One region of the Paraburkholderia sp. RAU6.4a genome, then DNA from elsewhere that is predicted to be linked to it. Evidence: riboswitches for the same ligand, from Rfam matches in the RefSeq annotation. Region 1 holds a riboswitch; the other holds the start of a gene.
The links. Region 1 has a riboswitch for cobalamin ahead of OKW40_RS20575 (TonB-dependent receptor domain-containing protein). Riboswitches for the same ligand answer to the same signal wherever they lie in the genome.

Region 2: it holds a riboswitch for cobalamin, as region 1 does, so the genes downstream of both, cobW (cobalamin biosynthesis protein CobW) here and OKW40_RS20575 (TonB-dependent receptor domain-containing protein) in region 1, are expected to answer to the same signal.

What each region holds. Positions count from the first base shown of each region.
Region 1 is NZ_JBNDKQ010000002.1:3,397,426-3,403,005, forward strand. It holds gene OKW40_RS20555 (EVE domain-containing protein) at 1-373, opposite strand, end outside; RNA gene ssrS (6S RNA) at 515-696, opposite strand; gene OKW40_RS20565 (cell division protein ZapA) at 763-1,077, opposite strand; gene OKW40_RS20570 (ATPase) at 1,074-1,433, opposite strand; cobalamin riboswitch at 1,659-1,923, shown strand; gene OKW40_RS20575 (TonB-dependent receptor domain-containing protein) at 2,015-3,961, shown strand; gene OKW40_RS20580 (FecCD family ABC transporter permease) at 4,001-5,065, shown strand; gene OKW40_RS20585 (ABC transporter ATP-binding protein) at 5,095-5,580, shown strand, end outside.
Region 2 is NZ_JBNDKQ010000003.1:2,714,094-2,719,673, forward strand. It holds gene cobO (cob(I)yrinic acid a,c-diamide adenosyltransferase) at 1-326, opposite strand, end outside; gene OKW40_RS37105 (cobalamin biosynthesis protein) at 323-817, opposite strand; partial or broken gene cobA (uroporphyrinogen-III C-methyltransferase) at 833-1,570, opposite strand; cobalamin riboswitch at 1,766-2,025, opposite strand; cobalamin riboswitch at 2,106-2,383, shown strand; gene cobW (cobalamin biosynthesis protein CobW) at 2,586-3,677, shown strand; partial or broken gene cobN (cobaltochelatase subunit CobN) at 3,692-5,580, shown strand, end outside.

The sequences.
Region 1 (5,580 bases):
TGTCCTGCAATTCGGCATGCTCGCGCAGCGCGGCAAGCGGAATCAGCCCGATTTTCTTCCTGAACACGACGTCGACGAGCATCCAGCGCGGCGTTTCCGGCGACGATTTCGCGTCGTAGTACGAGCTCTTTTTATCGAACTGCGTAGGGTCCGGATACGCGGTCGACGAGACCTCCGCGATGCCCGCGATGCCGGGCTCCGGACAGCTCGAATGATAGAAGAGCACGCCGTCGCCGACCTGCATCATGTCGCGCATGAAGTTGCGCGCCTGATAGTTGCGTACGCCGGTCCACGGCAAGGTGCGATGAGGTGCGTTGGCGAGGTCGTCGATGCTTGCTTCGTCCGGTTCGGACTTCATCAGCCAGTAGCGCATGAATCGGAGTGAGCGTGTGAGATTGAACGAAGCGCAACAACAGCAGGCGCGTACGGAAAAGCCCCTGAAAAAGGCGCTCAAACGAAAAAACGACGGCCAAAGAAAAACGGCATCGAACCGAAGTCCGATGCCGTTCCAGATAAGGTCCCCGCCTTAGCCGCTAGGCCGGCATCCTGAACCGAGGGTTCAGAATTGGTCGCAGTTAGCAACACTTCGGGTACATCAGACTGAGTGACGCGCACACCCGTGCTACAAATTTCCGCAACCGTGCACATGGCATTGGTTCAAGGAATGTATGACCTTGGCGAACCAGGCAGGGAAGCTAAACCGATGAAGCTACAACCCAAACCGTTCAACACGTGACCGATTCGAAACCGGCCCACTACTGCTTACTGCAAGCTGTACTGCTCGATCACAGTACCTAGCTGTTCGTTCATTTGCTGCATTGTACGCCGGATTTCTTCAGCGGGAAATGCTTCTCCGTGTCGCACGCTGCTTTGCAGCTTAAGCAGTTCCGATGCCAGCGACAGCGCAGCCATCACCGCGATGCGATCGGTGCCGCGCACGTTGCTGCCGCTGCGGATTTTCTTCATCTCGGCGTCGACGCGCGCGACCGCCTCGAGCAGCGCGCCTTCCGTTTCCGGCGAGCAGGCGAGACGATAGGGTACTTCGAGAATCGATACTTCGATCTGCTTGGTGGTCATGCGCTTTCTCCGTGTCGGCTCACGTCGCTTTCCGCTTCCTCGTGTCCGGGCTGGGCGGACTCGAGCAGATCGAGCTGGTTATCCGGTTCGCTGCTCGCGCGTGCGCGCGGCAATTTTTCGAGAATCGCATTCAGGCGCACCTGAGCGTCGTCGATCTTGGCGGACAGCGCGTCGCGTTCCGCCTGCAGTGCGTCGCGCTCTTCGCGCAATTGCGCGAGTTCCGCATGCGTGGCTTGCACTTCGGCACGCGTTTGCGCGAGCTGCTCTTCGAGCGCGAGCCGCGCTTCGTTGTGGCGCTGGCTGATCGCAATCAGCTTGCCGATGTTCTGGGAGAGTGATTCGAGTTCGGTGAGCATGTGCTGCGTCCTCTAAAGACATCGCATTTTAGCGCGGAATATTACAGGTTCCGACAATTGTCTCGTTTCGAGACGTAACAGCATCGCTACGTGCAGGTTCGTTGCGTGTCGTCGTGGGTCGTCGACCATAAGGTAAAAAACCGGTAATCCATCGGACAATAACCTGCATTCAACAGAACCGATTGCGCTCCGGTTGACCTTTCTTGACGCCCCGCGAGGCCGCTCGTAAACTTCCCGCACTCTGGTGCCCGCGCGCGCTTCTCGGCGCGCGCAGTTAAACGGGAAGCAGGACGCGCGCGGTGCCAAAACCGGATGCGCGAACCTGCGCTGCCCCCGCAACGGTAAGCGACCGCATGTGATGTGCTCATGCAGGTCGGTCCTGATCGCAAGGTTGGAAGTTCAACGTGCGAGTGTGCCACTGCGCGTCACGCGTGGGAAGGCGGGATCGATGTGTCGTAGCCCGGATACCGGCCAGAAAAGAGGGACGTCCCCCCGCGAAAACGCTAAACAAGGGGGCGCCTCGTGACGCGTCGGCCTGCGGGGAAGCAGGCCGCGCACGCTATCCACAGGAATGTCATCCCATGCTGTCCCCCATCGCCCGCGCAACGCTGCTCGCGTTCGCGAACCTGCCGCTCGTCGTGCATGCGCAAAGCGCCGAGCCCGCGTCCGCGTCTGCGACGCCGTATTCGTCTTCATCGTCCGCCACGGATGCTACCGCCGCAAACGCTGCAATCGCTGCCAATGCCGCCTCCACCGATGCGTCGGGCAACCTGCTGTCGCCGATCGTCGTGACCGCGCAACGCGGACCGCAAGCGTTGCGCGATGCGATCCCGCAGACTACGCAGTTCGATCAGCAGGACATCGCCGACACGACCGCGACCGATCTGCCCGGCCTGTTGCAACTCGCGCCAGGCGCGCAGATCTCGCGCACGGGTGGCCCCGGGTCGACCACGAGCCTCTTTCTGCGCGGCGCATCGTCGACGCAATCGCTGCTGCTGATCGACGGCGTGCGCGTCGATTCGGTGAGCCTCGGCTCAGCTCAACTCGCACAAATTCCGCTCGATCAGGTCGATCACGTCGAAGTGGTGAACGGCAACGTGTCGGCGTTGTATGGCTCGGGCGCGATCGGCGGCGTCGTGCAGGTGTTCACGAAAGACGGCGGCGATCATCCGCCGCGTTTCAATTTTTCGGTCGGCTACGGCAGCTATCGCACGCAGACGCAAACGGCCGGCGTGAACGGCGCGCTCGATCAGGACGGCCGCACGACCATCAACATCTCGCTCGCGCGCACGAAGGACGACGGCTTTTCGTCGCTCAATCCGCTCGAGGCGCCGAACGCGAATCCGAACGCAAACGGCAATCTGAACGAGAGCATCAGCGCGTCGCTGCGTCACAAGTTCACCGACAGGTGGGACGCGGGCGTCAGCTACTTCCAGTCGAACAACGACAACAGCTACGACAATGCGTACGGCGAGCCCACCGATCTGAACAATCTCTATAGCAAGGTGCGTCAGGTGTCGGTATTCGCGAACGGCAAGCTGACCGACTGGTGGACCACCCACGTCACGCTCGCCGAGGGCGACGACCGCAGCGTGTCGAACACCAATGGCATCTACAACGGCCGCTTCGATACCGACAATCGCCAGTACACGTGGCAGAACGATTTCGCGCTCGCCGCGAACCAGAAGCTGCAATTCGGCTACGAGCATCTCGACCAGACGCTCGACTCCGACACGTTCGCCGCGCCCGACCGTCACGTCGATTCGGTCTTCGCGGGCTACAGCGCGCGCTTCGGCCGCAACCAGATTCAGGCCAACGTGCGACGCGACCAGTACTCCGATTTCGGTGGAGCGAACAGTTACTATCTCGGCTACGGATTCGACATCACGTCGCGCTGGAAGGTAACCGCAAGCTATTCGGATGCGTTCCGCGCGCCGAGCTTCGACGATCTGTACTATCCGATCAGCGGCAACCCGTCGATCCAGCCCGAGCGCAGTCATTCGGTCGAAGCCGGTTTGCAGTACGCGACCGATGCGCTCGGCGTGATGCGTCTGAACGCATTCCAGACGCGCTATACGAATCTGATCGACTACGTGCAGACGATCCCCGGCATCTACCTCGCGGAGAACGTCGGCCGTGCGAAGGTGCAGGGACTCGAGGGATCGTGGAGCGGTCATGTCGGCAAGACCGACGTGCGCGCATCGGTGACGCTGCAGAACCCGGTCGATCTCGACAACGGTACCGACCTCGTGCGGCGCGCGCGTCGGTTCGGGTCGTTCGCGGTGAATCGCAGCATCGGTGGATGGCGGGTTGGCGGCGAGTGGATCGTCAGCGGTCCGCGTACCGATAGCACCGGCAACCTCGGCGGTTATGGCATCGTGAATCTGTCGGCGCGCTACAACGTCACCAAAGCGTGGTACGTCAGCGCGCAAATCGACAATCTGTTCAACAAGGATTATGAAACGGCCTACTCGTATAACTCGCCGCGACGCGGTGCGTATCTCACGCTCGGCTGGCAGCAGCAGTGACGCGCGCGCCGGAGTGGCCGCATGCGTGAGCGCACGCGGATGAGTCGCGCGTCCGCTTCGCTGTGCGCCGCGATGGCGACGCCGCGCCCGATGAACGCGAAACGCGCGGCCGCGATCTGGCTCGGGCTCGCGCTCGCCGCCGTGGCGGTGCTCGGCGCGTCGCTGGTGCTCGGCAGCGTGCCGCTCGCGCCGTCGCGCGTGCTTGCGGCGCTCGTGCCGACGCACACGTTCGGCGGCACGGGCAGCAACGATCTCGCCGGCGAAATCGTGCGTACGTTGCGTTTGCCGCGCGCGCTCGCGGGCTTCGCGTGCGGCGCGTTGCTCGCGCTCGCCGGCGCGCTGCTGCAGGTGCTGCTGCGCAATCCGCTGGCCGAGCCGTACGTGCTCGGCGTGTCGGGCGGCGCGGCGACGTTCGCGCTCGTTGCGATGATCGCGGGCGGCGCATGGTGGCTCGTCGATGCGAGCGCGTTCGCGGGTGCGTTCGTGTCGATCCTGCTGGTGCTCGGCCTCGCGCGTCGCGAGCTATGGCGCGGCGAGCCGCAGGACACGTCGCCCCGTTTGCTATTGACCGGCGCGGTGATCGCGGCCGGGTGGGGCGCGCTGATCACGCTGCTGCTCAATCTCGCGCCCGACAGCCGTCTGCGCGGCATGCTGTTCTGGCTCACCGGCGACCTGAACGGCGGCGCGCTGCCGTGGACCGCGCTGATGGCGCTCGCGCTCGTGTTGCTTGCGATCGTGCCGGCCGCGCCGCGTCTGAACGTGTTGCTGCGCGGCGACGCGGCCGCCCAGGCGTTGGGCGTCGCCGTGATGCCGCTGCGTTTGCGTGTGTACCTGGTCGCGTCGCTGGCGGCGGCCGCGGCGGTGACGACCGCGGGCACGATCGGCTTCGTCGGTCTCGTCGTGCCGCACATGCTGCGGCTCGCGTTCGGCAACGATCAGCGCATGCTGCTGCCGGCGGCCGCGCTCGGCGGCGGTGTCGCGGTGATGGGCGCGGATCTGATCGCGCGGACCGTGATCGCGCCCGCGCAATTGCCGGTCGGCGTGATCACGTCGCTGGTCGGCGTACCGGTGTTCCTGTGGATGCTGCTCAAACGCCGCCGATGATACGAGCCAAACCCAGCTCCACCTGTTCGATGCTGAGCACGCAGCGCCTGACGTTGCGCGCCGGCGCGCGCACCTTGCTCGACGCGTTCACGCACACGTTCCATGCGGGCGAAATCTGGTGCATCGCCGGGCCGAACGGCGCGGGCAAGACCACCTTGCTATCGACGCTGGCGGGGCTGTTGCATCCGGCGGCGGGCCATGTCGAACTCGATGGCGTGCGCGTGGCCGACTGGCAGCCGCTGCCGCTCGCACGGCGCCGCGCGCTGATGCCGCAAAGCGCGGCCGATGCGTTCAACGCAAGCGTGCTCGACATCGTGCTGCTGAACCGCTTCCCGCATCTGGGCGGCTGGGGCTGGGAGCGCGACGAGGATCGCGCGGCCGCGCGGGCGGCGCTCGAACGGCTCGGCCTTGCGGACTTTGCGGCGCGCGACGTGCTGTCGCTGTCGGGCGGCGAGCGTCAGCGCGTTGCCCTCGCGGCGGTGCTGTGCCAGGACGCGCCGCTGTTGCTGCTCGAC
Region 2 (5,580 bases), on a different contig from region 1:
CGCGCGGTCGCCATGTCGGCCTCGCGGTTCTGGGTGTTCCACGTGTAGCCGTCGCCCATCGTGACGAAATCGCATTGCGCGATCGCGCCGAGGAAATCGCGCTCCGACGTATGCAGCGCGCCTTTGATGAACTGCACGACGCCGAGCCGCATGCCGTGGCCGAGCACCCGCACGGCCATGCCGAACGCGGCCGTGCTCTTGCCCTTGCCGGTGCCGGTGTTGACGATCAGCAGGCCTTTTTCGACGGTCGCGCCGGCCTGCTTCTTTTCGTGGCCTTCGCGGCGGCGTTCGGTCATGCGTTGATGCGATTCCGGATCGGTTTTCATCGAGGGTCCTGGTTTTGAGGGGCGGGATGGGATGGGGGCGCGTCGCTAAGGGCAGCATTGTTCACCGCTGCGATCGCCACCGTGATGCCGGCGTGCGCGGTCTTGCGTACGATTAGGCGCGCGTTTTGCGCGGTTGTGGTGGAGTCCGGCGCCGTTGCCGCCAGCAGCGCACACGGCTCGCACACACCGTCGACGCCGAGCTGCGCGTGTGCCGCCGCCGACGGCGACGCGATCGGTACCGCGGCGATCTGCTCGCGGCTGAACAGTTGCAGCGGCAGCTGATGACGTGAGCAGAATTCGAGCAGACCGGCTTCGTTGGCTTTGGTGTCGATCGTCGCGATCGCGCGGATCTGCTCGAAGGCATTCGATCCGAGCGCTGCGCGGACGGCGGCTTCGATCTCAGCGGCTTCGCTGTGCAAGCGGCAACCGATGCCGACGCTCAGCGTTTTGATCGCGCGTCCGAGTCCGTGTCGTGTCGCGCTCGCTGCCAGTTCGTGAGCAACGCCGGCGTCGCGTTTGGCCGCATCACGCGCCAGTGCGAGCGACGCCACACCGCCGATCACGACGATCGCCGGCGAGCCGAGCCCCGCGCGCGCCACCGCCTCGGCGAACTCGCGAAGCGGCGCGAGCACATGACGCTGCTCAGGCCGCGTCGCCGACTCGATCGCCGCGCACGGCGTGTCGGCGGACATGCCGGCCGCGAGCAATGCGCGGGCGATCTCGCCGAGCCGGCGCATGCCCATGTAGATCACCAGCGTCATGCGCGTCGCGGCGAGCGCGGCCCAGTCCGGTTCGCCACTGCCGGCGCCGTGGCCGGTGACGAACACGACGCCCTGCGCGTGATCACGATGCGTGACCGCGATACCGAGCGCCGCGGGCGCCGCGATGCCGGCCGTGATGCCGTTGATCACGTCGACTTCGATACCCGCGGCCTGTAGCGCCTGCAACTCTTCGCCGCCGCGGCCGAACACGAACGGATCGCCGCCCTTGAGCCGCGCGACGCTGCGCCCCGCGCGCAGATGCCCGAGCATTTGCGCGACGATGTCGGCTTGCGGCGTCGACGGATGGCCGCCGCGTTTGCCGACGTACACGACTTGCGCGCCGGTGCGCGCGAACTGCAGCACGTCGGGATTCACCAGATCGTCGACGAGCACGACATCGGCCTGCGCGAGCGCACGGGTGGCCTTCAGCGTGATCAGCTCGACGTCGCCGGGACCGGCGCCGATCAGCCAGGCGCGCGTCATCGCGGCGTGCATGGCGCGCGCCATGCGGTGATGGAAGAAGAGAAGCGGCGTGCGACAGCGCGCGCGGCGGTGAATATAGAGGTCATGCGCAACTGCGAATCCGGGCACGCGCGATGCCGCGCTGCTACGCCTTCACATCCGTTCCCCGCGGATTCCGGCGGCCGGCGGCGCCACGTGATGCACGGATGCAATGCGGCACCGCCTCCGCGTCTGGCCGGTATCCGGGCTGGCGGCCTCATGCGCTTCGCCTTCCCGTCCCGGTTTGTGGATTCGCGGGACAGTGGCATCAAAAAACGCATGCGCAGCACGGCGGAATCGAAGGCGAATCGAATCGCGCGCCGCAGGTCGCTTACCGTTGCGGGAACAGCACAGGTTGAACGCGCGAGGCGCTGCCTGTTTCCCGTTTAACTGCACACGCGAGCGCATGTGCGGGCACCAAACGCGCGCATACGATAGCACATGGCGCCTTGCCGGATAAGCCTCGGCGGCGCTTTCCGGCTCGCTGCGTTGCTTGACTGCGCAAGGCCGCGGGCCTACACTCGCACGCACTTTGGGTGCTCGCGTGCGCGCTCGTGCGCATGCAGTTAAACGGGAAACAGGGAGCCACCTGCTCTGGAGCGGCTAACCTGTGCTGTCCCCGCAACGGTAAGCGAAAAGCGGTTCCGGCTTGATAGCCGGGCACCGCAGTGCCGGCTTCGATGTCCTCGCGCAAGCTCGCGTGGACATTTCACCACTGGACGAGAAACCACTCGGCCGGGAAGGGGAAGCGGCGCTTTCGCCAGCCCGGATACCGGCCCAAAGAAGCAGAACGACCGCCGCGGGGATGCGGCGGCGCGTTCATGACCTCAGTTCCGCTTTCTGTATTTCCGTTGTCGCGGCAATGCCGTCGTTCGTCCCCGTGTCTGGTGATCGCTGGTACTGCTGCGCGTGCTTCATTCGCTCCATTCGCCAGCCGACGCGGACCCACGCGCGGACTTTCCGGCATACCGATCAACGCCAAGGGATGGACCTCACGATGCAAACTCAATTGCGCAAGATCCCCGTCACGATCGTCACGGGCTTTCTCGGCAGCGGCAAAACCACGCTGCTGCGGCACATTCTTCAGCATGCGGGCGGCAAGCGCATTGCGGTGATCGTCAACGAGTTCGGCGAGCTCGGCATCGACGGCGAAATCCTCAGGGGCTGCGGCATCGGTTGCGATGAAAACGGCGTCGAGACCGAAGCGCAATTGTATGAACTCGCGAACGGTTGTTTGTGCTGCACCGTGCAGGAAGAATTTTTCCCGGTGATGGAAAAGCTCGCGGAGCGCCGCGATGAACTCGATCACGTGCTGATCGAAACGTCGGGGCTCGCTTTGCCGAAGCCGCTCGTGCAGGCGTTCAACTGGCCGCAGATCCGCAATGGCTTCACGGTCGACGCGGTGGTGACGGTGGTGGACGGCCCGGCCGCCGCGAGCGGCCAGTTCGCCGATAACCCGCTCGCCGTCGATGCACAGCGCAAGGCCGATCCGAATCTCGATCACGAGTCGCCGCTACACGAGCTGTTCGAAGACCAGTTGTCGGCGGCCGATCTGGTGATTCTGAACAAGACCGATCTGATCGACGACGCGCGGCAGCACGAGGTCGAAGCCGCGATCCGCGCGGAGATTCCGCCGCAGGTGAAGATCGTGCGCGCTCAGCAGGGGCGGCTAGACCTGCATACGCTGCTGGGCCTCGAAGCGGCGTCGGAAGAGACGATCCACCTGCGTCATGACCACCACGGTTCCGCCGACGACCCCGATCATCACCACGATGAATTCGATTCGGTCGTCGTGCAGGCATCCGTACCGTCGCGCGACACGGCGCTCGCCGCCTTGCAGGCGCTCGTCGAAACCCACACGATTTACCGTGTCAAAGGCTTCGCGGCACTGCAGGGCGCGGCGATGCGTCTCGTGATCCAGGGCGTGGGGCGGCGCTTCGACAGCTACTTCGACCGGCGCTGGCAAGCGGGTGAAAATGGCGACGGCGCGTTGAGCCGCTTCGTGCTGATCGGCGCAGACCTCGACCAACACGCGCTGCAACAGGCGTTCGACGCGGCGCTCGGCGCGACGTCGAACGCGACGGCATAAACGGGCGCACCAGCATGCATCTGCTGCGCACGACGCCGGGCGGCTTCGTCGACGATACGCAGGGCGTGATCCGCATCGATCAGCAGCCCGCCGAGATCGTCGTGCTCAGTTCCGCCGACACCACGCTGTCGCTGCTCGCAAGCGTGGTGCCGCGTCTCGGCGACGGCTTTCCGAGCGTGCGGCTCGCGAACGTCACGTATCTGCGTCAGCCTGCCTCGGTCGATTTCTATCTGGACGACGTGTTGCAGCATGCGCGCGTGGTCGTCGTCGATCATCTCGGCGGCGAAACGTATTGGCCGTACGGCATCGAGCAGGTGGTCGCGCTCGCGCAGCGCAAACAGCAAACACTCGCGATGTTTTCCGGCGATCTGCAGGAAGACCCGAACCTGCTCGCGCGCAGCACCGCGAGCGCCGAGTTGTGTCAGCAGCTGTGGCGCTATCTGCGCGAGGGCGGTCCGCAGAACGCCGAGGCGTTTTTGCGCTGCATCGCGTATCGCGCGCTCGACTGGGGGCGCGAACCCGATCCGCCGCGCGCGTTGCCGGCCGCGTCGCTGTATCACCCCGAGCGCGATACCCCCATCGTCGCCGACTGGCAGGCGCGTTGGCGGCAAGACGCGCCGGTCGTCGCGATTCTGTTCTACAAGGCGCATCTGCAGGCCGCCAATACCGCGGTGTTCGATGCGCTGATCGACGCGCTCGAAGCGCAAGGGCTCAATCCGCTGCCGCTCGCGATCACGTCGCTGAAGGATGCGGTGAGCCGCGATGTCGTGCAGTCGCTGTGCGCGCAACATGGTGTCGCGCTCGTGCTGAACACGACCGCGTTCGCCGCTTCCGCGATCGACGACCCGGAACCGCTCGCGCTCGCCGGCGACGCGCCGGTGTTCCAGGTGATCCTGAGCGGCGGCAATCGCGAAGACTGGCTGAAGGACAACCACGGCCTCAATTCGCGCGACATCGCGATGCATATCGCGCTGCCCGAAGTGGACGGGCGCATCATCACGCGCGCGATCAGCTTCAAGGGGCTCGCGTATCGCTGTGCGCATACGCAGGTCGACGTGGTCCGCTATCAGCCCGACCTCGAACGGGTGGGCTTTCTCGCCGAGCTGAGCCGGCGCTGGTGCCGTTTGCGTTCGCTCGATAACGCCGACAAGAAAGTCGCGTTGATTCTCGCCAACTATCCGATGAGCGAAGGGCGCATCGGCAATGGCGTCGGGCTCGATACGCCGGCGTCGGTGGTCGGCATTCTGTCGATGCTGCGCGATGAAGCTTATCGTGTCGGCGAACTACCCGAAAACGGCGACGCGTTGTTGAACAGGCTGACCGAAGGCGTGACCAACGATCCGGTCGTACGCGATCTGCGTCCGGCCCTGCAAAGCCTCGCACTCGACGACTATCTCGCGCATTTCAACGCGTTGCCGGCGAGCGTGCGCGACGCGTTGAACGCTCGCTGGGGCAAGCCCGAGCAGGACCCCACGCTGCGGCGCGGCCGCTTCATGATCGCCGGCTGGCGCTGCGGCCAGGTGTTCGTCGGCATTCAGCCTGCGCGTTCGCGCGAGCACGGCGACTACGCGAGCTATCACGATGCGGAGCTCGTACCGCCGCACGCATACCTCGCGTTCTATTTCTGGCTGCGCCATCAGTTCGGCATCGACGCGGTCGTGCACGTCGGCAAGCACGGCAACCTGGAATGGCTGCCGGGCAAAAGCGTCGCCTTGAGCGACGCGTGCTGGCCCGATCTGATTCTCGGACCGATGCCGCATCTGTATCCGTTCATCGTCAACGATCCGGGCGAGGGCAGCCAGGCGAAGCGGCGCGCGCAGGCGGTGATCATCGATCATCTGATGCCACCGCTTACACGCGCCGAAAACTATGGGCCGCTGCAGGACCTCGAACGCCAGGTCGA